DNA from 3 places in the Paraburkholderia jirisanensis genome. Region 1 is predicted to be linked to each of the others. Evidence: predicted binding sites of a transcription regulator. Region 1 holds the regulator's gene; each other region holds the start of a gene.

Region 1 (7,469 bases):
GTGATGGCGGACAGCATCGACTTGATCTGCGCCGTCGCGGTCGTCATCCCGGCTTCGAGATGCAGCGTGTTGTCGGCGAAATGCACGCGCTCCGAGTCGAGGTCGACCGTGTTGCCGTCGAGCGCCGGCTGCACCGGAATGCGGTACTTCAACTGGCCGTAGTCCTCCGGCGAGCCGCCGGTGGGGATCAAGGTCGCCTTCCCGGACATATGGCCGCGCTCGGTGGTCGCGAGCGTCATGCCGCTGGTCACGCCGGCCGGCTGCGTCATCGCGAGCGGCGCCGTGCCTGAGCCGGGTGCGCCGCCAGCTTTGTGCAGCGCGCCGGCCAGCGACGATGCGAAGTCGATGTCGCGCGCCTTGTAGTTCGGCGTGTCGGCGTTAGCAATGTTCGACGACAGCAGTTCCTGCCGGTAAGCGCGCACGTTGAGCGCTTCCTTGGTGAACGCAAAGTCCTGATCGAGCTTGTCAAGCATGGGACGTTTCTCCGTCTGAACGGTCCGCGGTCGGTTTCAGCTGAGGCCTTTCGCACAGGTACCGCGGCGCAGTACGAACGCCGTGCGGAGGCTTTTTCGCATGGAGTGCATCTTATGGGCGCAGTGCAAGCGCCAATTGGACGAATAGCTGGGGAAGCCACCCTCTATTCGACGCTTGCGCGTGGGGGCCGCTCTCTAGAATGCGTCTCGTACCTTCGTATTCGCTCCTGGAGAATCGCCATGGCCCTGCCCGCTTTTGCTGCCCTGTCCGGCGTCGCGCACGCCGCGCGGCCGCGTGGCATGGCGCGCCGCGCGCTGGCTGCGGCGCTGGCGTTGTATGGCGCGTTGCCGGGACTCGCGTTGTATGGCGCGTTGCCTGTTGCCGCTTATGCGCAACAGGAGACCGGCGGTCCGATCGTGATTCCGGGGAATGGAGAAAAGAATCCCGCCGATGCGCAAGCGCTTGCTGCGCGCATCGAGATGACAGCGCCGCGCAGTGCTGGGCCGGCGGGCGCGACGCTGGCTTCGCTGCGGCCGACGCCGGCAGCGCAGCGCGCGGCGAATGTTGCCGAAGGTCAGATTGTGATTGCGGGGAATGGGGAAGAGGCGGGGCAGCCTGCTGCGGTGACGTATGCGACGAGTGGCGTGCAAGCTGCACCGGGCGCACGGCCTGCGGCGGTGTATGGCGCCGTTGGGGGCGCCGCGGGCAGCACGATGAACGGCAACGTGGGCGGCATCGTAAACAGCACGGCCGGCAGCATACCGATCGGCCGCGCGGCGGCTGTAGGCATCCCCATGGGCATGCAACGCGTGAATCTGCCGATCGGCACACGCCCGGTGACGCCGATAGCGCCGACGGCGGCGGCGGCGCCAGTCGCGGTCGGCAGCGCGCCGGTGCGCTATACGACGCCGGCCACGCAGAATCAACCGGTTGCATCGACGGCGTACGCGTCGGCGGCAGCCGCACCGGCTGCGGATGCATCCGCGCCGATCGAGATCGAGCCGCTCGCTGCACGCGGCGAGCCGCCGCAGCTGACCGGCGCGGGCGGCAGCACGGCAGCAGTGAAGACGCCTGCGGCTGTCGCACGACCTGCGCAGCCGATATCCGCGCAGGCGGTTCAGGCGGCTCAGACGCGAGCCCTGCAGGTCGCGCAGATCGCACAGGCCATGCAGCAGCCGACGCAAGGCGCGCAAGCTGCGCAGGCCGTCAATCAGAATCCCCAACAGCTGGCTGCCGCGCAGCAGTTCGCGCAAGCACAAGCGATGCGCACCAATCAGCGCGTCGTCGCGGTGAATGCGGTGAATACGGGAAACCCAGCGGCAAACCCAGCGGTGACCGCAGCGTCGGCCGCGGCCAGCCCGGCGGCGCTCGCAGCCAGCGGCGCGAGTCCCACCGGCCAGCAGGACGCCGACGCGATCCACGCTACCGCCTTCGCGTTCCTGCAACAGCAGACGGCCGGCCTGCCCGGCAAGATCACGATTACCGTCGCACCGGCGTTCCCGCGCGGCCTCGCCGCCTGCACGACGCTCGAGCCGTTCATGCCAGTCGGCGCACGGCTGTGGGGCCGCACTTCCGTCGGCGTGCGCTGTGCGGGCGCCCGCCCCTGGACCATCTACCTGCGCGCCAGCATCACGCTGATGGCCACCTACTACAGCTCCGCACGCCAGATCACGCCGGGCGAAATGCTGACGGCCGCCGATCTCGTCGCGCACGAAGGCGACCTCGCATTACTGCCGCAAGCGGTCATCACCGATCCGGCGCAGGCGGTCGGCGCGATCGCACTGGCGCGTATCGGCGCGGGCCTGCCGCTGCGGCAGGATCTGTTGAAGAGCGCGATGTCGGTGACGGTCGGACAGACGGTCAAGGTGGTCGCGGCAGGCGAAGGTTTCTCGATTTCGGCGGAAGGCAGTGTGATGAACAACGCAGGTCCCGGCCAGCAAGTGCGGGTAAAGACCTCCACCGGCCAGATCGTCACCGGCATCGTGAAGGACGGCTCGACCGTCGAGATCCAGCTGTAACGGCAGTTATGCAGTAACGCGCGCGCATTGCATCGACTGGCCGGCCGGCAGGCTGGAACAGCCGGGCGTGGCGCGGCGTGGGGGCAGACAGAAGCAGGCGGTAAAAGTGACGTAAATAGCGTCAGAAAGCTCGGCTGGAAGCGGGAAAACGCATATTCCGATTGCGCTAAAGTTTCTGTTCGTGATTGCCGATATCAAGGTCAAATCGTTCAGGAAGCCAATCGTGAAAGTCGATTCCAGCACCAACCCGAGTTTGACGCCTGCCAACGGCGGCGTTCAGCGCGGCCAGCAAGGCGCGTCCGCCCCTGCGGACAACGCCGCTGCCGCGAGCCGTACGCCTGCGCCGAGTGGCGATGCAGACGTGAACCTGTCGTCGCTGTCGAGCAATTTGCGGGGCCTCGCGGCATCGGGCTCAGGCGATATCGACGTCGCGCACGTCGAGTCGATCAAGGCTGCGATCCGTGACGGGTCGCTCGCGATCGACACCGGCAAGATCGCCGATGGCGTGCTGCAGACCGCACGCGAGCTGTTGCAACGCAATCCGTCGACTGGCGGCTGAGCGTCAACCGTTTTTTCGGGGACGCTCACTGCCGGCCGGCATGTGAAACCGCGTCCCTCCGTGTGCCCAGGCATGCGGAAGGAAAAACGTGTGAGTGACGAATGAAAGACGCCCTGCTTGACACCATCCTCGACGAATACGCAACCGTCGAAGCCTTTGCGTCGCTGCTCGCATTCGAGCAAAAGGCGCTGACCGCCGTATCCCCACTCGAAACCCTGCCGCCGATCGTCGAACAGAAGGCCGCGATGGCCGAGAAGCTCGCGATGCTCGAGCGCACGCGCGAGGCGCAATTGCAGGCACGCGGCCTGCCGGGCGGCACGCGCGGCATGGCGCTGGCGGTGGCCCGCGATGGCCGGCTGAACGAACACTGGGGCGCGCTGCAGAAATCGGCCGACCGCGCGCGCCGGCTCAATGCGGACAACGGCCTGATGATCCGCACCCGGATGGAATACAACCGCCGCATTCTCACGGTGCTGCGCGGCACGCCGGAAAAGGCCAGTTCGTTCTACGGCCCGGACGGCCGGATTCCGGCATTCTCGGGGCTGTAGCAAGCCCGTTTCCTGCACGGAGCGATTACGCGTCGCCGGCCAGCCCGGCGAGAAAGTCTTGCGCGCGCTCCGACAGATCGACTTCGAAATTCAATGCCTGCGCTGCGGCCCTGGCGACGCGCGCGCGGGCTTTGGTCTCGATATGCGCGGCCGCGACTTCCAGTGCGTCGGGGAATTTCTCCATCAAGGCATCGATCAGCACCGCGGCCTGACGGCGGTCCTTGTCGGCCTTCGCGGCCAACACCGGCGTGCGCAGCGTACTGACGATCAGCTTGTGCAACGCGAAGCGAGCTGGGTCGGGCAGCGTGACCGGCACCGCGTGTTCCTTGCCGAGCACGAAGCCCCGCACAGGATCCACCAGCAGATATTTGAAGTACGGCAAGCCGGTCGCATGCGCGCGCAGGTGCGGCAACGCCTTGCTCTCGTAGGCTTCGGTGCCGGGCACAAGCAGATCCACTTTGAGCGGCTGGCCGCGCGCCTTGAATGACGTCGCGGGCTTGCGCGAGTCGAGTTCCGGCACTTCGAGAAAAGGCAGACTGCTATCGCGCAGGATGTCGAGAAAACTACGGTCTTCCGGGATGGCTAGCGAGATCGAGCCAGTCGTGCCGATATCGATGTCTTCGGTCCGGTAGTTCGCCGGTTGGCGTACGCCAAGGCTATTCAGAAGCGCGCCGAATGCGTGCGAACCGACCAGCACTCCGCCGTGGCTGAAGATGCCCACGTTGTACAGCGTGGCGATGGTCAATGCAGACGAATTGTCCGCAGCGGAAAAGCCGGCTTTGCGCAACGTCTGGACGTCGGCGCCGAGTGCGCGCATTTCTGCGCTTTCCTGCATTTTTGCTTCGAGCGCTGCTTCGGTATCCGGCTCGCCGGTGCGGCCTAGTGAAATCTCGACGCGCTTTCCGGACGCGGGGTACACGCGCCAGTACGTGTAACTTTTTCCGTCGACGGTTTTTTGGGCTGCCGAGCCCGGCGAATGCAACGGGATTTGCCCCTGCGTCGCGGCGCGTTCAGCGACAGAGGCGTACAGCGTTTGCAGCGCGTCGTTGTGGAAGGTCGTCATGGCATCAATTTATACCCTACGATGCGATTCCAGGGTATAAATTCTGCCGCATTCAATTTATACCCCAACATCCGATGCCAGGGTATAAATTCCCGCCAAACCCTTGCCGGAGCTTAATGCTCCTCCGCCGCCCAGGCCATTTCCCGCAGCCGTGCGCGCAGCCGCGCCACCGCCTGGCTATGCAGCTGGCACACCCGCGACTCGCTCACCTCGATCACCGCGCCGATTTCGCGCAGGTTCATGCCGCGCTCGTAGTACAGCGACATCAGCAGCTTCTCGCGTTCCGGCAGGCGGTCGATCGCCTCGATCAGCGCGCCGCGCAGGCTGTCGTCGAGCAGCGCCGACAGCGGGTCCGAATGGTCGACGCAATAGCGGTCGAGGAACGGTTCATCGTCGGCCGAGCGGTCGAAGTCTTCGTAGTAGATCAGCTGGCTGCCATGCAGATCCTGCAGCATCGACTGATACTCTTCGAGCGGCAAATCCAGATGCTTGGCAATCTCCGCTTCGCTCGCCGCGCGGCCCAGCCGCTGCTCGACCTGATGCACCGCCATCTCCAGCTCGCGCGACGTGCGCCGCACGCTGCGCGGCAGCCAGTCGTTGCTGCGCAGCTCGTCGAGCATCGCACCGCGAATCCGCTGGCTCGCGTACGTCTCGAACTGCGCGCCCTGGTCTTCCTTGTAACGGCTCGCCGCATCCAGCAAACCGATCATGCCGGCCTGGATCAGGTCGTCGAGGTCCACGCTCGCGGGCATCTTCGCGACCAGCTGCAGGCCTAGCCGCCGCACCAGCGGCGTGTATTTGGTCAAGACCTCAGCCTGTGAAATCTTTCCTTGAGCGTTGTACATCGAGCTCCCCTTGTCCGCTGCCGGTCAGGCGTGGTGTGCGGATGGTTGTTCGGCAAGTGACGCCGTCGTAACAGCCGCGCCCGCCGCCCAGGGCGTGCGCGAACTCATTGCTGGCCGCATCGGCCAGTCCTGCAGGTCTGCTGCGAGTTGCCGGAAATCGCGCGCGGCCGGCGCCGAAGGCCACGCCTCGACGATGCAGCGCGACAGTTCCCGCGAACGCGCCATCAGCGGATCCTCGGCGATGCAGCCGGCGCCTTCCAGCGACACGCGCAGGTAGCGGCTCGATACATCGGCGAGGTTTTCCAGCGCGGTGCGCGCGTCCGCTTCGCTTTGCACGTGATTCACCAGCACGCGAAACTGCGCGATCGCGTACGCGTAATGCAGCCGCTTCAGGCACGCATACGTATCGGTGATCGCCTGCGCGGCGACGCGCGTGACGATCAACAGGTCGTGCGCCTGCAGCGCGAGGTCGGACAGCATGCCGTCGCGCTCGAGTTGCACGTCGATCAGCACGACGTCGGCCGGTCCGTCGAATACCGCGGCAAGCTGCGACGGCTTGCAGGCCGCGCGCGCGCCATGCGGCACGCCGAGCACCGCGAAGCCCGCCGCATGACGCGCGACGGCCGCTTCCAGCGCAACCTCGCCGCGCGAGAACGCCGCAAAGCGCTCCGGCGACGCACCGCCCGTCAGCGCCGCGATCGAGCGCGGGTCGCCCGCGTGTTCGTCGACCACCAGCACATCCTTGCCCTGTGCTGCCAGCGCCGCCGCGAGATTGACCACCGCGGTCGAGCCGCCCACGCCCGCCGATCCGCCCGTGACGGCGATCGCGCGGGAACCGTGGCGGGCCAGCAGCCGCCTCAGTCCCTCGGCCTGGTCGGACACGAACTTAGCCAAACCGGACCTCGTGCTGCTCGGCAGTCGAACGTGCCGACAGGGCAGACAGCAAGCCCGGAACATCGTCGTCTTGCGGCACGAACGGTGAGTGATCGCGCGGAATGCAGAACGCGCTGCGGATCAGGAATTTGCGGGTCGCGACGTACAGGTTCTCCGGCACTTTCTGGCCGGTCGATACGTAGTGCACCGGCAGGCGGTAGCGCAGCACCGTGTCGAGCGTGCCGCCGAGATTGGTGGCTTCGTCGAGCTTGGTCAGGATGCAGCCGGCCAGCGGCTGCTTGTCCGGCGCGCCCTGGTAGGCCTGCACCACTTCGTTCAGCGTGTCGCCGTGGCTGGTCGCGTTGAGCAGCAGCAGGCGCTGCACCGGCTGGCCGGCACGGCACAGCATCGCGATCTGGTCGGACACCAGGCGGTCGCGCTGGCTCATGCCGATCGTGTCGATCAGCACGATGTGCTTGTTGCGCAGTTCCGAAAGCGCGAGTTGCAGGTCGGCGCCGTCTTTCACTGCGTGCACCGATACACCCAGAATCTTGCCGAAGATGCGCAGTTGCTCGTGGCCGCCGATCCGGTAGCTGTCGGTGGTCAGCAGTGCCACCTTGCTGGCGCCGAAGCGCATCACGCAGCGTGCCGCGAGCTTGGCCGTGGTGGTCGTCTTGCCGACGCCGGTCGGGCCCATCAGGGCGAACACGCCGCCGCGCTCCATCAGCGCGTCTTCGTTTTCCATCACCGGCAGGTTCGATTCGAGCACCGACTTGACCCACTCCATGCCGGCTTCGAAGTTTTCGACGGCCGGCAGGTTGTCGACGATCATCCGCACCAGTTGCGCGGAGAAACCTGCCGCGAACAGATGGCGCGTCAGCTGCGACTGCAGCGGCGAACGGCGCTGGCCGTCGGCCCACAACAGGCCGGCGAAGTGCTCTTCCATCATGCCGCGCATCGACGCGAGCTCGTTCATCACCGTTTCGTTGACGATGTGCGCCATCCGCGCATTGATCGCATCGGTGACCGCCGCCGTGACCTGCTCGGGCAGACCGCTCGACGCCGGGCGCTGGGTCGCGCGACGCGCCG
Region 2 (7,469 bases), on a different contig from region 1:
TGTTGCCCGGCGCCGATCTGCTGACGGCCGAATACCACGATCACGCGTTCACGCCGCACTGGCACGACGCGTACACGATTCCGGTCATCGAAGCCGGCGCGGAGACTTACCAGTACCGTGGCTCGCGTTATACCGCGGAGGCCGGCAGTGTGCCGGTCATCAACCCGGGCGAGGTGCACACCGGTTCGCGAGCGATGGACGAAGGCTGGCGCTATCGCGTGCTGTACGCGCCGGTCGACTATCTGCAACAACTGGCGACGGACATCGCGGGTACGCCGCAAGCGCTGCCATGGTTCGATGCCGACGTGATCCGCGACGCCGATCTGGCGCAGCGCCTGTCGCACGCACATCGGCTGCTCGAAACCGAGCGCGACCCGCTGGCCGCGCAGGCGGCCATCGTCGATGCGTTGTCGGCGCTGCTTACGCGCTATGGCCGCACCCGCCCCGACACGCTGCAGGCAGGGCGCGACGACGCACGCGTCGCGACGATGAAAGAGCGCTTGAGCGGCGAACTCGCCGCTCCGGTTTCGCTGACCGAGCTGGCGGACACGGTGGGCTTGTCGCCCTTTCACGCGGCGCGGCTGTTCACACGCAGTACCGGCTTGCCGCCGCACGCGTGGCGCAATCAGATGCGCCTGCAACGTTCGCTCGGGCCATTGCGCGCGGGCGTGCCGGTCACGGACGTCGCGGCGGCGAGCGGCTTCACCGATCAAAGCCATTTCACGCGGCACTTTCGCCGTATGTTCGGCGTGCCGCCAGGACGGTGGCAGGGTAACTAGACGGGCATCGCGCCGGCGGGACATGGCAAGGTCGAGCCAGGCCATGCGTTCACACACAGCGATTGCGACAGCGGCGGCGCATGACCTGCATCGATCGGGTGCATCGCGTGCATCGGCTGCGGCTGCGGCTGCGGCTGCGGCCACATCGCATCGCCGCAACGCGCTCCCAGCAGCAAGAACGTACAAGCGCCGCCGGCCCCGTCGCGCTACGCTCCTCATTCAGAGGAGAACAGCGTGTCCCATCCCAACCGTCTTCGTGAATTCACCTCCGGCGCGCGCGATACGATCCCGATGCTGGTCGGCGCCGCACCGTTCGGCGTGATCTTCGGCACCCTTGTCGCGTCCGGCCCGCTGCATCTGTGGCACGGCCAGTTGATGTCGCTGCTCGTGTTCGCCGGCTCCGCGCAGTTCATCGCGCTCGGCCTGATCGCAGGCCATGCGAGCTTCGCGGTGATCTGGGCGACGACCTTCGTCGTCAATCTGCGCCACCTGCTGTACAGCGCGACGCTCGCGCCGTACGTCGCGCATCTGCCCGCACGCTGGCGCTGGGCGCTCGGCGGCCTGCTCACCGACGAGGTATTCGCGGTCGCGTGGGCACATTACCGGCTACATCCGCCGGGTGCGATCGGCCCTTACTATTTTCTCGGCTCGGGCCTGTCGATGTATCTGAACTGGCAAGTCTGGACGCTCGCCGGCCTGCTGTTCGGCGCCGCGTTTCCCGGCCTGCAATCGCTCGGGCTCGACTTCGCGATGGTCGCCACCTTCATCGCGATCGTCGTGCCGCAACTCGTCGCGCTGCGCTACGTCGCCGCGGCCGTGACGGCCGGCGCACTGGCGTTCTTCTGGCAGGCGTGGCCTTACAAGCTCGGCCTGCTGGCCGCGGTGTTCGTCGGCGTGGCCGTCGGCGTGATGTTGTCGCGGCCGCAGACACCGCGCCGCACCGCAGCGGGGGTGTCGCGATGAGCAGCGTATTGCTGATTGTCGGCATGGCGCTGATCACCTGGCTGATCCGCGCGACCGTGTTCGTGCTCGGCGAGCGCATCGCGTTTGCGCCGCTGGTGCGCACCGCGCTCGGCTTCGTGCCGGTGACGGTGCTGACCGCGATCATCGTGCCGATGGCGGTGGCGCCGCACGGCGGCGGCGCCGAACTCAGCTGGCGCAACCCGCAACTGGTCGGTGCGCTCGCTGCAGTGGCCGTCAGCGCGCTGACGCGGCGTCCGCTGCTGACGATCGCGGTCGGGCTCGCGGTGTTTTTCGTCTGGCAGGGCGTCGTGCTCAAGTAGCGGATTGCGGTGCTGCGCCGCGTCGCATACCCCTGCCCAGGCAGCAAGCCGCCCGTCAGCTCCCCTCAAGTTTCGCCGCTCGCCGCCGTTAAATCAGTCGAGTCCGTCAGCCTGGCAAGCTTCCGAGCGCCGCGGCTGACCAACCAGGATACGACATGGGGCAAATCACCCTTTTACTGAAAGACGAAACCATCGCGTCGCTGCGCAAGGATTTCGACGCGTTCGTGCGCGTCTCGCTCAAGCTCGATCCGCAGTTCGCGACGCCGTCTTTCGAAGATTTTCTGCGCGCCAAGCTGCTCGACAGCATGGTGCCGCTCACCGAACACGCCGTGCAGCGGATGCTGCAGGGCGGCCAATACGCATGGGCAAAACGTACGCTGGACAAGGAGTTTCCTGACGTCGTCGCGATTTTGATGCGACAGGCATCGGAATTCGGTTTTGGTTTCGCCGCGCGTTCAGAATGGACGCCGGAAGAGCTCGCCAAGCAAAGCCGCGAGTGGGCCACCGCGATCGTCAACGAGGCGCAGGCCGCGCCGAATCTGGTCGATCCGCTCGCCGCGCAGATCAAGTCGGCCGCGCAAGACATCCAGGTGCTCGAGGAAGCGATGCAGACGCCCGCGTGGCGGCTTGCCGAATCGCTGCGCCAGCGCGTGTATGAAGCAAAGGTGGCGTGCGAAACCAGCGTCGGCAGCACCGCGCGCGAAAAGCTCGGCGAATTGCGCGGGCTGTTGCGCCTGGGCATCACGCACGGGTCGTTTCAGAAGCAGGAGGCGCAGCAGATCATGGAGTATCTGCGTTTGCTGAAGCCGGAGATCTTCGTCGAGGAACCGTACGACGTGTTCGCCCGGCTGGCCGCCTGGCTGCGCAACTTCTTTATGCCGCCGCCACCGGCGCGGCCCCCGCAGCAGCGACCGCAGCCGCGCCAGCCGCAGTAGCGGTGCGACCGGCCGCACGGGCGGCGTGCACAGGCTGCAGGCACGCACCGCAAACGCACTGCCCACGCCGTCACGTCATAGGCGCTTGCGGCTCCGTCTGCCGGCTGATACGGCGGACGCAGGGAGCACAAGCACCGCCTGCGTACCGCGTCAGTCCCACATCTTCCTGAGCTTCGCCGCGATCTCGACTTTGGCCTTCGCCGCCGCCGCGCGGCCGGCCTCGCTCGGCGCGGTCGGCTGCGGGACGGGCGGCCATGCGTGGACGTCGAACAGCGGCAGCAGATCTGCCGGAATGAAGCGTGTGCGCGACGCCCACACGTGCCGGTCGCCGAGCTGCGTCTGGTTGTGCACGTAAAAACGCTGCGGCACGACGACGTGCAGGTCTTCTTTGGCACGCGTCATCGCGACGTACAGCAGACGCCGCTCTTCGTCGATCTCTTCGTCGCTGCCCGTGCCGAGATCGGACGGAATGCAACCGTCGACGCCGTTCAGCACGAACACGTTGCGCCACTCCTGCCCTTTCGCCGAGTGGATCGTCGACAGGATCAGATAGTCCTCGTCGAGTAGTGGCACGCCGGATTCGCCGCTGGTCGCGTCGGGCGGATCGAGCGTCAGTTCGGTCAGGAACCGCTCGCGCGACGCATAGGTACCCGCGATGCTTTCCATCTGCATAAGGTCCGCGTGACGCACCAGCGCGTCTTCGTGATTGCGCTCCAGATGCGGCTCGTACCAGCGGCGGATCTGCTCGAATTCGGCCGGCCACGACGACGCGTCGCCGCACAGCGTCGACATCAACGCGACGAACGGCTGCCAGTCTTCCAGCGTGCGCGCGGGCGGTGCGAAACTGGCTAAGGCGTGCGCGGTGCCGTTGATATGTGCCGCCTCCACCTGCAACCCCGCCCGCTCGCCCACCACATCGAGCACACGCGCCGCAGTCGCCGGCCCGACGCCCGGCATCAGCTGCACGACGCGAAAACCCGCGACCCGGTCGCGCGGATTTTCGGCCCAGCGCAGCACCGCGAGCACGTCCTTCACGTGAATCGAATCGAGGAATTTGAGCCCGCCGAACTTGACGAACGGGATGTTGCGCCGGGTCAGCTCGATCTCGAGCGCGGCGCTATGGTGCGCGGCGCGAAACAGCACCGCCTGCGCCTTCAGCCTGACGCCGGCTTCGCGCGCCGCCAGCACCTGTTCGACCACGTAGCGGGCCTGCGTGGCATCGTCGGCGACCGTCACGAGCCGCGGCAACTGCGCGGACGCCTTGTCGGTCCACAGATTCTTCGTATAACGCTCGCTGGCGAGGCCGATCACCGCATTCGACGCGGCGAGAATCGGCTGCGTCGAACGGTAGTTGCGCTCCAGCGCGACCTGCCGCGCCGGCGGATCGAACTGCGCGGGGAAATCGAGGATGTTGCGCACCGTTGCGCCGCGAAACGAGTAGATCGACTGCGCATCGTCGCCGACCACGGTCAAGCCGCGGCCGTCCGGTTTCAGTGCGAGCAGGATCGACGCCTGCAGACGGTTGGTATCCTGGTATTCATCGACCAGCACGTGATCGAAGCGCTCCGACAGTTCGGCGGCAATCGACGGTTCGGCCGCCATATGCGACCAGTACAGCAGCAGATCGTCGTAGTCGAGTACGCCTTGCTTTTGTTTCGCCTCGACGTACGCGGCGAACAGCACGCGCAAGTCGGCCTCCCATTCGCGGCACCATGGGAAGCTGCTGTGCAGCGCGTCGGCGAGTGTCGAGCCCGTGTTCACGACGCGCGAGTAAATCGCAAAGCATGTCGACTTCGACGGAAAGCGCCGCTCCTTGGCCGAAAAGCCGAGCTCATGGCGCACGAGGTTCATCAGGTCCGCCGAGTCTTCGCGATCGTTGATCGTGAACGACGGCGTCAGGCCGATCAGATCCGCATATTCGCGTAACAGCCGTGCACCCACGCTGTGGAACGTGCCCGACCAGACGAGGCCCTGCGCGAGCGAGGCGCGCGCACCGAGCGCCTCGCCGGCGATGCGGGTGACGCGTCGCGTCATTTCCAGCGCGGCGCGACGGGAGAACGTGAGCAGCAGGATGCGGTGCGGGTCGGCGCCCTTCACGACCAGATTCGCGACGCGGTGCGCGAGCGTATTGGTCTTGCCGGAGCCGGCGCCCGCGATCACCAGCAGGGCGCCGGCGGGCTGTGCGAGGTCTGCGGTGCCGTGTTCGACCGCTTCGCGCTGTGCGTCGTTGAGCCTGGCGAGCCAGGCGGCGGCATCAGGCGGAGAAGAAGCGGCGGCGGAAAGCACGGCGGACGGATCGGCGAGAGTGGAGGCGACGCATACTGTATATCCATACAATGTGCGGCGACAAGCGCCCCTTTTTTCGGCAGCCCTGGATGGCAGTTCGCGGCCACAGCGAAACGACCGCAGTTGCGCGGTCGCTTAGTCACGCCAATCGCCCCGATCCCTCAGCCTCATCAATCAGACTGCTTCTTCGCATCCTTCACGCGCGCATCGGCGGCGGCCTTGTCCGCGTCCGACTGCGCTTCAGTCTTTTCCTTATCGGCCTTCGCCTGCGCGACCGCCCCCTTCTTGTCAGCCTTCGCCTGTTCCTTGGCGGCCTTCTTGTCCGCATGCGTGGCCGGATCGGTGGCCGGATCGTGCGTTGTCTGCGCGAACGCGGCGGTGCCGGCGCTACCCGCAATCAAGGCCGCCAGCAGCAGATTGATCGATTTTTTCATCGTGTCCTCCCTTCGTGAATGATTCGTCGCCGGATGCGGGCCACCATCGCCTGTCCTGTCGAACGGGCTCATGTCAGGCCAGCCCGCGCTCCATCAGTGCTTCGTTTCGTCGTCCGGCACATGCGGGCCCTGGCCCGCCTGCGTATCGGCGTTCAACTGGTTCCGTGCGGCCTGCTTGTCCGCCTGGCGGTTCACCTTTGCGTTGTTCACCTGTTCCTTGTATTGCGCCTTCGATGTCTGCTTTGCGCTGCGGTATTCGGCGTTGGCCTGTGCGTCGGCATTACGTTTCTGTACCAACGGATCGGGTGAAGTCGGCGCGGCGAGCGTTTGCTGCGCAGGCGTCGGCGCGGGCATCTGCACGCCTCGCGCGGCAGGCGCGCTGGGCGGCGCGATATGGCCGGCGCCCGGTGCGGGCGTCGGCACGGCGGGCGCCATCTGGCCGTTCTGCGCGGGCGCCGTCGCCGAAGGTGGTTGCATCTGGCCGATCGGCGGCGCAGGCATCACCGGCGCAGAAGTCTGCGCAACAGCCGCCGTAGTGGCCAATGCAGCAAACGAAGTACCGATCAAAAGCGTACGAAGCTGGCTCATGGCAATCCTCTCTGAAAGTTCGTCGGCACGGGCGTGCAAAGCCGCGCCAACTGGCGCGTTACCGCCCTGCCTTTGTCTACCCAATGCAAAAGCGCAGCAGGTTATTCCAATGACCCCGCCCTTCCGAGTGAAGTTCACCGAAATGACCCGCTGTTACTTGCGGTTTCATTTTCTGACAATTGAATAACCTCGCCAGCTGATCGCCCGCGATCCACGCAGCAGGCACGCAGCACACCAGGCGGCATAAGCGGGTCAAGATGGCTTACGCTTTGGCTTATGATGCGAGTCCTTTTCGATTCCTCTACGCCAAGGTCGCAACCGTCATGCCCAATCTCGATTTCACGCTGACCGGCGAATTCGTCGAACTGCACAACCTGCTGAAAATCACCGGTCTCGCGGACAGCGGAGGCTCTGCAAAAGCGCTGGTCGCGTCCGGCGCCGTGACGGTCGACGGCAACGTTGAACTGCGCAAGACGTGCAAGATTCGCGGTGGCCAGGTGATCCTGCTCGGCGACACGCGCATCGCCGTTCACCACGCGTAACGCGCAGCCGGCTGCCCCGCGCAGTGCGCACCGGCCCGGGCCAGCCCGGACGCCATCATCGCTGCAGCGCGCCCGCGCAGCCCCGCACCAAAATCGTGCCGGCTGATCGACAGCTGTCGCGCAACGCAATAAGCTGTTCGTTTTGACAAAAAGATTACGCACGGCACGCACTTGCGCGTGCCGCGCTGCGCCCATGTCCCAAACCGGTCTATCCCGTCCGCTCGCCGGCCACCCGACGCTGTCGCGCCACGCCGCCGACACCGCGCGCCTCGCCGCGCCGCTCGCCATCGCGCAGCTGTCGCAGATGGCGATGAGCGTCACCGACACCGTGCTGCTCGGCTCGCTCGGCCCCGACGCGCTGGCCGCCGGCGGCCTCGGCGCGAACCTGTTCTTCGTGGTGGTCACGCTGCTGCAGGGCGTGCTGACGTCGGTGAGCGTCAGCGTGTCGCACGCGCGCGGCGCGCAGGACGAAGGCCGCGTGCCGCACATTTACTGGACCGGTTTTCTGCTGTCGCTGTTGCTGGCCGTGCCGGCCTTCGCGCTGCTGTCGTTCGCCGCGCCGATCCTGATCGCGTTCGGCGAGCCCACCGTGCTCGCGCAGCACATCGGCGAATACTGCGCG
Region 3 (7,469 bases), on a different contig from region 1:
GATCACCAGCGTCTCGCGCGCGGCCACTTTCGGATTGCGTTGCGGCAGCACGGTATCGGCGGCCTCGGGAATATCCATCGCGATCTGCCACTGGTACCAGGCGGCCTTGCTGTTAGCCAGATGCACGCTCCACGCGATCTCGGCCCAGTCCGAGGTCAGCTCGCGCACGACTTCGCCCGCCGAGTTGTAACCGTAGATGCGGAACTGCGCGGCCTCGCGCTTTAGCGCGCCTTGCGCGTCGCGATAAAAGCCCAACGGCGTTGCGGCCGGCTCGATCACTTGCGGCCCGATGTAGTACTCATGTTCGCTGTTGCCGACCCGCGCGAGGCCGATGGCCGGATGAATCGCGGCACGCACGATGCGGCTGTCCACGCCAGCCGGATAATCGATGCCGGGCGTATCGACGCCCGGCGCATACTGCGGCGGCCGAGGCTCGACCGGCTCACCGAGCGGCACGCCATTGACGTTGCGGCGATTCGCCGCGGACGCGCGATAAACCATCTTGCGTGCATCAGCGAGGCTGCCGACGGGTTGATGCGCGTGCAACGAATGCCACGTGTTGTAAGCGAGATTTTCTCCATACGCGGACTGGCCGCGCGCATCGAGATCCTGCTGCGGCAACTCGAGAATACCGACTTCGATCGGCGCACTGAGCTGTTCACTCCAGCGCACCGTGGCGGCATCGAGCGGCATTTGCTGATCGTCGGTGCGCAATTGCACCATGAAGCGAAAGCGCGCTGGCCCTTTACGCAGCCGCGCGTGAAGATCGGCGCGCAGATAAAACGGATCGTCGAAATCCGGCGCCGCGTCCGTGCCTGCCGCTTCGAGCGGCTCGAGTTTGTACTTCACGTAGTGCGACGGCCCGAACTTCGATGGCAGCACGCTCCAGTAATTCGTGGTCAGCACCGAATCAACCACCTTCTCCATGTCCTTCAGGATCTGCGCGGTGACCGGATGCGCGTGCAGATACTCGTCGCCTTTGCCATGCAGCGACTGGCAGGTGAATTCGCACATGTCCTTCGCGGTGTCGGTGAAGAACACGTCGTGGTTCTGCAGGATAAAGTCCTGCGTGCGCGCATGCTGATCGGGCTCGAGCAGCTTGGGCCCGTCGACGCCGAACAGCTTGATGCCGATCCCGGTGGTGCCTTTCAGATCGGCGGCGCCAGGTTGCACATCGGCGGAGAAGCGCACCCAGGCGGCATATTCGCTGGCTTGTCCGAATACGCCGACCTTCAGGTCGTGGCGCAGATCCGGCGCGACCACAAAGCGGCCATGCGCCACACCATGCAGGCGCAGGAACACGGGGCGCGTGGCGGGATCACGCCCGGCCGCCATGCCGCGCCCCTGAAAGTAATCGACAAACAACTGCTTGAGTCCGGCGATCGGATCGCTATCGCAGCAGCAGGGGGAAGGGGGGAGCGTCGGCGGCAACGTGATCGGCGTTTCTGCGCAGCCGGATGAAGCGGACGGGGACGACCCGGTGGGACTCGACATTGTGCGGCTCCTTATTCTGGTCATGCTTTTTGACGCAACGAATGGGGACTAACCGAACTACGCCTGCTGTTTCCGGGAGCGATTATTCAGCGATCCATCGGCGGCGTGCAAGGGAATTTCCGATGACAGTGCAGTAAAACGCTTCCTGCATATTTCGCATCCTTACGCATCAGTTACGGCACGCGGTAGTGTATGAATCAATCGGCATAACGATTTGCGAGATTTATTCCGTGATCCTGACTGGTTTGATTGTCGATGCGCGACAGAAGCCACACCGTTCAGGAAGACGTAATCGGCGGTGTTTACACATCAGTATCAATTACCGGCTAATCGCGCGCGCGGATCGCCTGCCTCCGTATAAACACCGGCATTTAGCGCTTAAGAACGCTGTGCCGTCGCCGTAAACCGGGATATCGCCCATATGGTTTAGCACGCGAATCCATCGGTAAAACCTGCATCAATACCGATGCAAGGCTTTCGCATTGCCGTTTCACGGAGGAAGTATGTTTGTTGCAATAGGCTGGGTCGTGGTCATCGGATCCGTGATTGGCAGTTTCGTCGGCGTGGGCGGGCATCTTCCCGCGCTGGTTCAGCCATTCGAATTGCTGTGCATTTTCGGTGCGGCGCTTGGCGCGTTTGTGGTTGGCAATCCAGTCGCGACGCTGAAGAAAACCTTAAAGAGCTTGCCCACCTGTTTTAAAGGCGGCCGCTATACGAAACAGCAATATCTCGAACTGATCGCATTGCTTTACGAGCTGCTGCAAAAGGCCCGCAAGGACGGCATGATGTCGCTCGAGGCCGACGTTGCCGCGCCGGAACAAAGCCCGCTGTTCCAGAAGTATTCGCACGTGCTCGAAGATCACCATCTGCTTGATTTCATCGTCGACTATCTGCGCATGATGTCCAGTGGCAACGTGAACGTGCTGGAAATGCAGGAGCTGATGGACGAAGAGCTCGCGACCCATCACGCCGAATCGTCGCTGGCTGCAAACGCGATCCAGAAGATGGCCGACGGCCTGCCGGCATTCGGTATCGTCGCGGCGGTGATGGGCGTCGTGCATACGATGGGCTCGGTCGGTGCGCCGCCCGCGGTGCTCGGCGAAATGATCGCCGGTGCGCTGGTCGGCACCTTCCTTGGCATTCTGCTCGCGTACGGTTTTGTCGGGCCGCTGGCCGATCTGCTCAACGCCAAGGCACGCGCACAGGCCAAACCGTTTCAATGCGTGAAGGCCGTGCTGCTTGCATCGTTGAGCGGCTATGCGCCGCCGGTTGCCGTCGAATTCGGCAGAAAGGTGCTGTTCACGATCGACCGTCCGAGCTTCCAGGAACTGGATGACGCGGTGCGTGCGACCAAAATGCCGAAGTCGGCCTGACGCGCGGGTGCTGCTATGGCCGAACGGGAAAGACAAGGCGCGCAAAAGAGCGAAAAGGCCGCGACGGTAGTGGTGCGCCGCTCGAAGCATCACGACGATCACGGCGGTCATCACGGTGGCGCATGGAAGATCGCCTATGCCGACTTCGTTACCGCGATGATGGCGTTCTTCCTGCTGATGTGGCTGCTCGGCTCGACGTCGAAATTCGAAAAGCAGGGCATCGAAGACTACTTCAACACACCGCTGTCGAGCATGCTGGGCGGTAAGGACGGCAACGGCGCGGCGCGTTCGAGCGTGATTCAGGGGGGAGGCCGCGAACTGGCGGACTCGCGGCCCGGCGAAGGCTCGCAGAGCCAGACGCAGCCGGCCGCGACGAAACCGGTGCCGGCGGCGAGTGCGACGTCGGACGCAACGCGGCTCGAGCAGATCAAATCGAAGCTGACTGCGCTGATCAATACGAACGTGACGCTGCGCGAGTTCAAGGATCAGATTCGCGTGTCGATCGTCAACGAAGGCTTGCGCATCGAGATCGTCGATACGTTGAAGCGGCCGATGTTCGCGACCGGCAGCTACCGCCTCGAAGATTACGCATTGGCGATCCTGACGCAGGTCGGCGCATCGCTGAACGACGTCGACAATCGCATCTCGATCGCGGGTCACACTGACGCGATGCCGTATTCGCAAGGGCCGGCCGGCTATTCGAACTGGGAACTGTCGGCGGAGCGCGCGAACGCGGCACGACGGGCGCTGGTGACGGGCGGCATGCACGCGGACAAGGTACTGCAGGTTCGCGGTCTGGCCGATGTGTTGCCGCTCGATCACGATGTCGTCGATGCGCCGACCAACCGGCGCATCAGCATCCTCGTGTTGAACAAGGCTGCCGAAGATGCGTTCTTCCACGATAGCAATCGCAGCGAGTTGAGCGGCGGCGTGCCGGCGGGTGGTTTGCCGGTGGGCAACGGGAGTTGAGCGCGATCGATCGCTGCGCATGAGCTTTCAATGCTTGCGCCGTTCGCGGCGAACGTGCCGCCCGGCACGTATATGGGACGAAACGCGCCGCACATCCGCGCTACGCAATAACGAAACAAATGCCTTCTATACTTGCTGTCGGCGCGCCCAGTGCGCGCCGTCTTGCAGTGAGGCCATTCGTTATTGAGGGAGGAGCGCGGCACGATGCAAACATCCGTCATCTCGAACTGGGGTTCATTTGTCGATCTGTGCTCGGAACTCGACGGCTGGGCTTTTCGCGGCCAGCAAGATGCGCGTTGGGATCTGCAAAGCTCGCTGTCGCGTTATCTGTTCGCCTACGTCGCAGACCGTTCCGAGTGGCAGGCGCGCGAAGCGCGTGCGATTCGCGTGTTCCGCCGCAAGGCGCACAACTATCTGGCCAACGCCGAGTTGCTGAACGACGACCTGCGCTGCCTGAGCCTGATGCAACATCACGGCGCGCCGACGCGGCTGCTCGATTTCACGAAGTCGCCCTTCGTCGCGGCTTTTTTCGCGTTGGAGCGCGCCACTGAGGAAGCGGCGATCTTCGCGTTGAACACGCCGACGCTATGGCGCAACAGCGCGCGCCCGAAGACGGCGCCGGCCTTGACGCGCGACGAGATCGACCCGCGCGTCAAAGGCAATCTCGACAAGTATTTCCTCGGCAGCGACAACGAAGTGATCTGGTTTGGCGAGCCATCCGAGATGGACGACCGGCTGATCGCGCAGTCGGGCACCTTTGTCGTGCCGGGCGTGATCGACCGGCCGCTGCATGAGATTCTCGACGGTTACGAAAGCGAAGCCGAATTGCTGCGCAAGATCGTGTTGCCGCCGTCGTTGCGCGCCGAGGCGATGCGCTGGCTGTACCGGATGAACATTACGAACGCGTCGTTGTTTCCGGGGTTGGACGGGCTGGCGAAATCGATCGCGGTGGAACTCGAGATGGTGTGGCCTAGCCTGGCGTTTCGTTAGGCTTGCGCGAGGCGCGAGCGTGGTGCGGCTCGATAGCGGTGCAGGTGCGCATCGAGCCGCGGCCAGAACATCTCCTTTGCGCACACGCACTCCATTCGCGATACGCACCCTGTGCGCGCCGCGCATTGCTGGTGCATTGCCGCACAGTGTGTGTGCGACGCGCTTTTATGCGCGATACCTGACAGGCCTACCAATCACACCCACCACGCGACACGCGCTGCGAGTGTTCAATATCCGAAACGCACTGCGACAGGCTTTCCGCGCAAAACAAGCGCCACTCGATCGCAATTGGCATAGCGATTGCTTTTAAGCCTGCGCCGACCCGTTGTGCACGGCGGGATCTGCGAACGCATTCCGTTGCGCGAGACAAAGGCGTCTCCCGCGACACCGGCCAACAAAGCCCGAACCCAGCTTGCCTGGTTTCGGGCTTTTTGCGTTCGCGTTTTTCTCATCGATGTCGGAGTGAACTGAATAATGACGATCGACATGACGCAGCCGTCGCTCGCCGGCCTCAAGCTTGCGGTCCGTAATGGCCGCAACTATGCTGACATGGTGCATTCGCGCCTGCGCGGGCGCACGCCGGGCGTGCTGTCGATCACATCGCTCAACCCGTACTACAGCAGCCATCATCCGCTGCGCGTCGAACCAACCCCGCGCCTCGGCGCGTACGCCGGCGAGCACCATGTACCGCTGCACAGCAAGCAGTGCTCGTTTCGCGACGTATTCCGTACCTTCCCGATCTTGAAGACGATGCACCGCCGCATCGCGTACCGCGCGCTGGGGGGCGGCCCGGTCGGCGCAATCAGCAAGAAGTTTCTGACACCTTGAGGAGACGAGAACATGGACTTGCAACTGAAGGGATTAAAAGCCGTCGTGACCGGCGGCACGCGCGGTATCGGTCTCGCGATTGCGCAGACCTTTGTCGATGAAGGCGCGGACGTGGCGATCTGTGCGCGCGACAGCGCGCTGGTCGAGCAGACCGTAGCCGCGCTGCAAAAGCGCGCCGCCAATGCAGTGCGCGTGACCGGCGCCGCGGTGAACGTCGCGGATCGCGAGGCCTTGCAGGCGTGGACGCGCGGCGCGGCCGAGACGTTCGGCGGCCTCGATATCGTGGTCGCGAACGTCAGCGCGCTGGCGATCGGCAACGACGAGCAGTCGTGGCGCAGCGAGTTCGAGACCGACATGATGGGCACGGTCAATCTGGTTGGCGCGGCGCTGCCGTTTCTCGAGGCGAGCAAGGCCGCGTCGATCGTCGCGATTTCGAGCGTCTCGGCACGCGAGATCGACTTTGCCGCGGGCCCGTACGGCACCTTCAAGGCGGCCGTTTTGCATTACGTACAGGGACTCGCGTTCCAGCTCGCGCCAAAGGGTATTCGCGCGAACGCGGTATCGCCGGGCAACACGTATTTCCCCGGCGGCGTGTGGGAGCACATCGAAAAGAACGACCCGAAGCTGTACGCCGATTCGCTGGCGCTGAATCCGATGGGCCGTATGGCGCGGCCTCAGGAAGTGGCCAATGCGGTGGTGTTCGTGTCGAGCCCCGCAGCGAGCTTTATCAGCGGCACCAACGTGGTGGTCGACGGTGCGTTGACGCGCGGCGTGCAGCTTTAAACACAGCAAACCCGCTTAAATCAAACCAATCCAACGAACAATCTGGAGAAAACGATGAAACAGGCATTCTTCGCTACGGGCGCGCGCGGCTGGCGCGGTGCGACCATGACGGCTGCATTGCTGGCCGCAGCCTTCACCAGCATCGGCGCGCTGGCGGCCGATCCGATCAGGATCGGTGTGCCGGTGGGCTTGAGCGGTGCGAACAGCGTGGTTGCGCCGTCGGTCGTGCAGTCGGCGCAACTGGCCGTCGAGGAGATCAACGCGAAGGGCGGCATCCTGGGCCGCCAGGTCGCGCTCGAAGTGGCGGACGACGGCAGCGGCGCAGCCGGTGCGCAAAAAGCCTTCGATTCGCTGATCTTCGACAAGAAGGTCAACGCGCTGATCTCGATGGAAACCAGCGCCGCACGCAACGCCGGCCTGCCGATCGTCACGCGCGGCAAGACGCCGTTTATCTACACGTCGTTTTATGAAGGCCGTTCGTGCAACCGCTACATGTACGTCGACGCATGGGTGCCCGACCAGCAGGTCGCGCCGATCGTCGATTACTTCATGAAGCAGAAGAACGCGAAAACCTTCTTCCTGATCGGCAGCGATTATGCATTCGGCCGCGGCATGCTCGACTTCACGAAGAGCTACATCGAGAAGCATGGCGGCAAGGTGGTCGGCAACGAATACCTGCCGATGGACGGCTCCGACTGGACGCCGATCATCAGCAAGCTGCAGGCCGCCAAACCCGACGCGGTGATCACGTCGACTGCAGGCGGTGCGCCGAACGTCACGCTGACCAAGCAGTTGCGCGCAGCGGGCGTGAAGCTGCCGTACGGCAATCTGGCGGTCGACGAAGGCACCGCGAAAAGCATGGGCGCGGACGCGGAAGGCATCTACATCTCCGGTTCGTACGTGACCAACATCGATACGCCGGCCAACAAGCAGTTTCTCGCCGCGATGCAAAAGCGCTTCGGCGCCGACCTGAAGACGCCGAACGACCTGTCGGTGCCGCAGTACGAAGCGATCTATCTGTACAAGGCCGCT

The links. The regulator FliA, encoded in region 1, starts transcription of late flagellar genes. The targets are predictions, from matches to a motif close to CTAAAGTTTNNNNNNNNNNNGCCGNTA.
Region 2: ACYVNQ_RS28585 (DUF4088 family protein) is a predicted target of FliA. The motif match lies at 2,127-2,153, and genes of this name have one in related genera.
Region 3: motA (flagellar motor stator protein MotA) is a predicted target of FliA. The motif match lies at 1,872-1,898, and genes of this name have one in related genera.

The regions. Positions count from the first base shown of each region.
Region 1 covers NZ_BAAGSQ010000002.1:159,795-167,263, reverse strand. The annotation lists gene flgB (flagellar basal body rod protein FlgB) at 1-473, opposite strand, end outside; gene flgA (flagellar basal body P-ring formation chaperone FlgA) at 714-2,492, shown strand; gene flgM (flagellar biosynthesis anti-sigma factor FlgM) at 2,716-3,051, shown strand; gene ACYVNQ_RS01140 (flagella synthesis protein FlgN) at 3,153-3,599, shown strand; gene ACYVNQ_RS01135 (GSU2403 family nucleotidyltransferase fold protein) at 3,625-4,662, opposite strand; gene ACYVNQ_RS01130 (RNA polymerase sigma factor FliA) at 4,776-5,507, opposite strand; gene ACYVNQ_RS01125 (MinD/ParA family ATP-binding protein) at 5,532-6,401, opposite strand; gene flhF (flagellar biosynthesis protein FlhF) at 6,394-7,469, opposite strand, start outside.
Region 2 covers NZ_BAAGSQ010000029.1:642,000-649,468, reverse strand. The annotation lists gene ACYVNQ_RS28600 (AraC family transcriptional regulator) at 1-779, shown strand, start outside; gene ACYVNQ_RS28595 (AzlC family ABC transporter permease) at 1,071-1,742, shown strand; gene ACYVNQ_RS28590 (AzlD domain-containing protein) at 1,739-2,062, shown strand; gene ACYVNQ_RS28585 (DUF4088 family protein) at 2,218-2,997, shown strand; gene ACYVNQ_RS28580 (ATP-dependent helicase) at 3,148-5,283, opposite strand; gene ACYVNQ_RS28575 (hypothetical protein) at 5,454-5,717, opposite strand; gene ACYVNQ_RS28570 (hypothetical protein) at 5,811-6,305, opposite strand; gene ACYVNQ_RS28565 (RNA-binding S4 domain-containing protein) at 6,629-6,847, shown strand; gene ACYVNQ_RS28560 (MATE family efflux transporter) at 7,041-7,469, shown strand, end outside.
Region 3 covers NZ_BAAGSQ010000013.1:105,093-112,561, forward strand. The annotation lists gene ACYVNQ_RS08580 (LodA/GoxA family CTQ-dependent oxidase) at 1-1,494, opposite strand, end outside; gene motA (flagellar motor stator protein MotA) at 1,998-2,867, shown strand; gene motB (flagellar motor protein MotB) at 2,883-3,836, shown strand; gene ACYVNQ_RS08595 (FRG domain-containing protein) at 4,041-4,826, shown strand; gene ACYVNQ_RS08600 (hypothetical protein) at 5,301-5,654, shown strand; gene ACYVNQ_RS08605 (SDR family NAD(P)-dependent oxidoreductase) at 5,667-6,437, shown strand; gene ACYVNQ_RS08610 (substrate-binding protein) at 6,543-7,469, shown strand, end outside.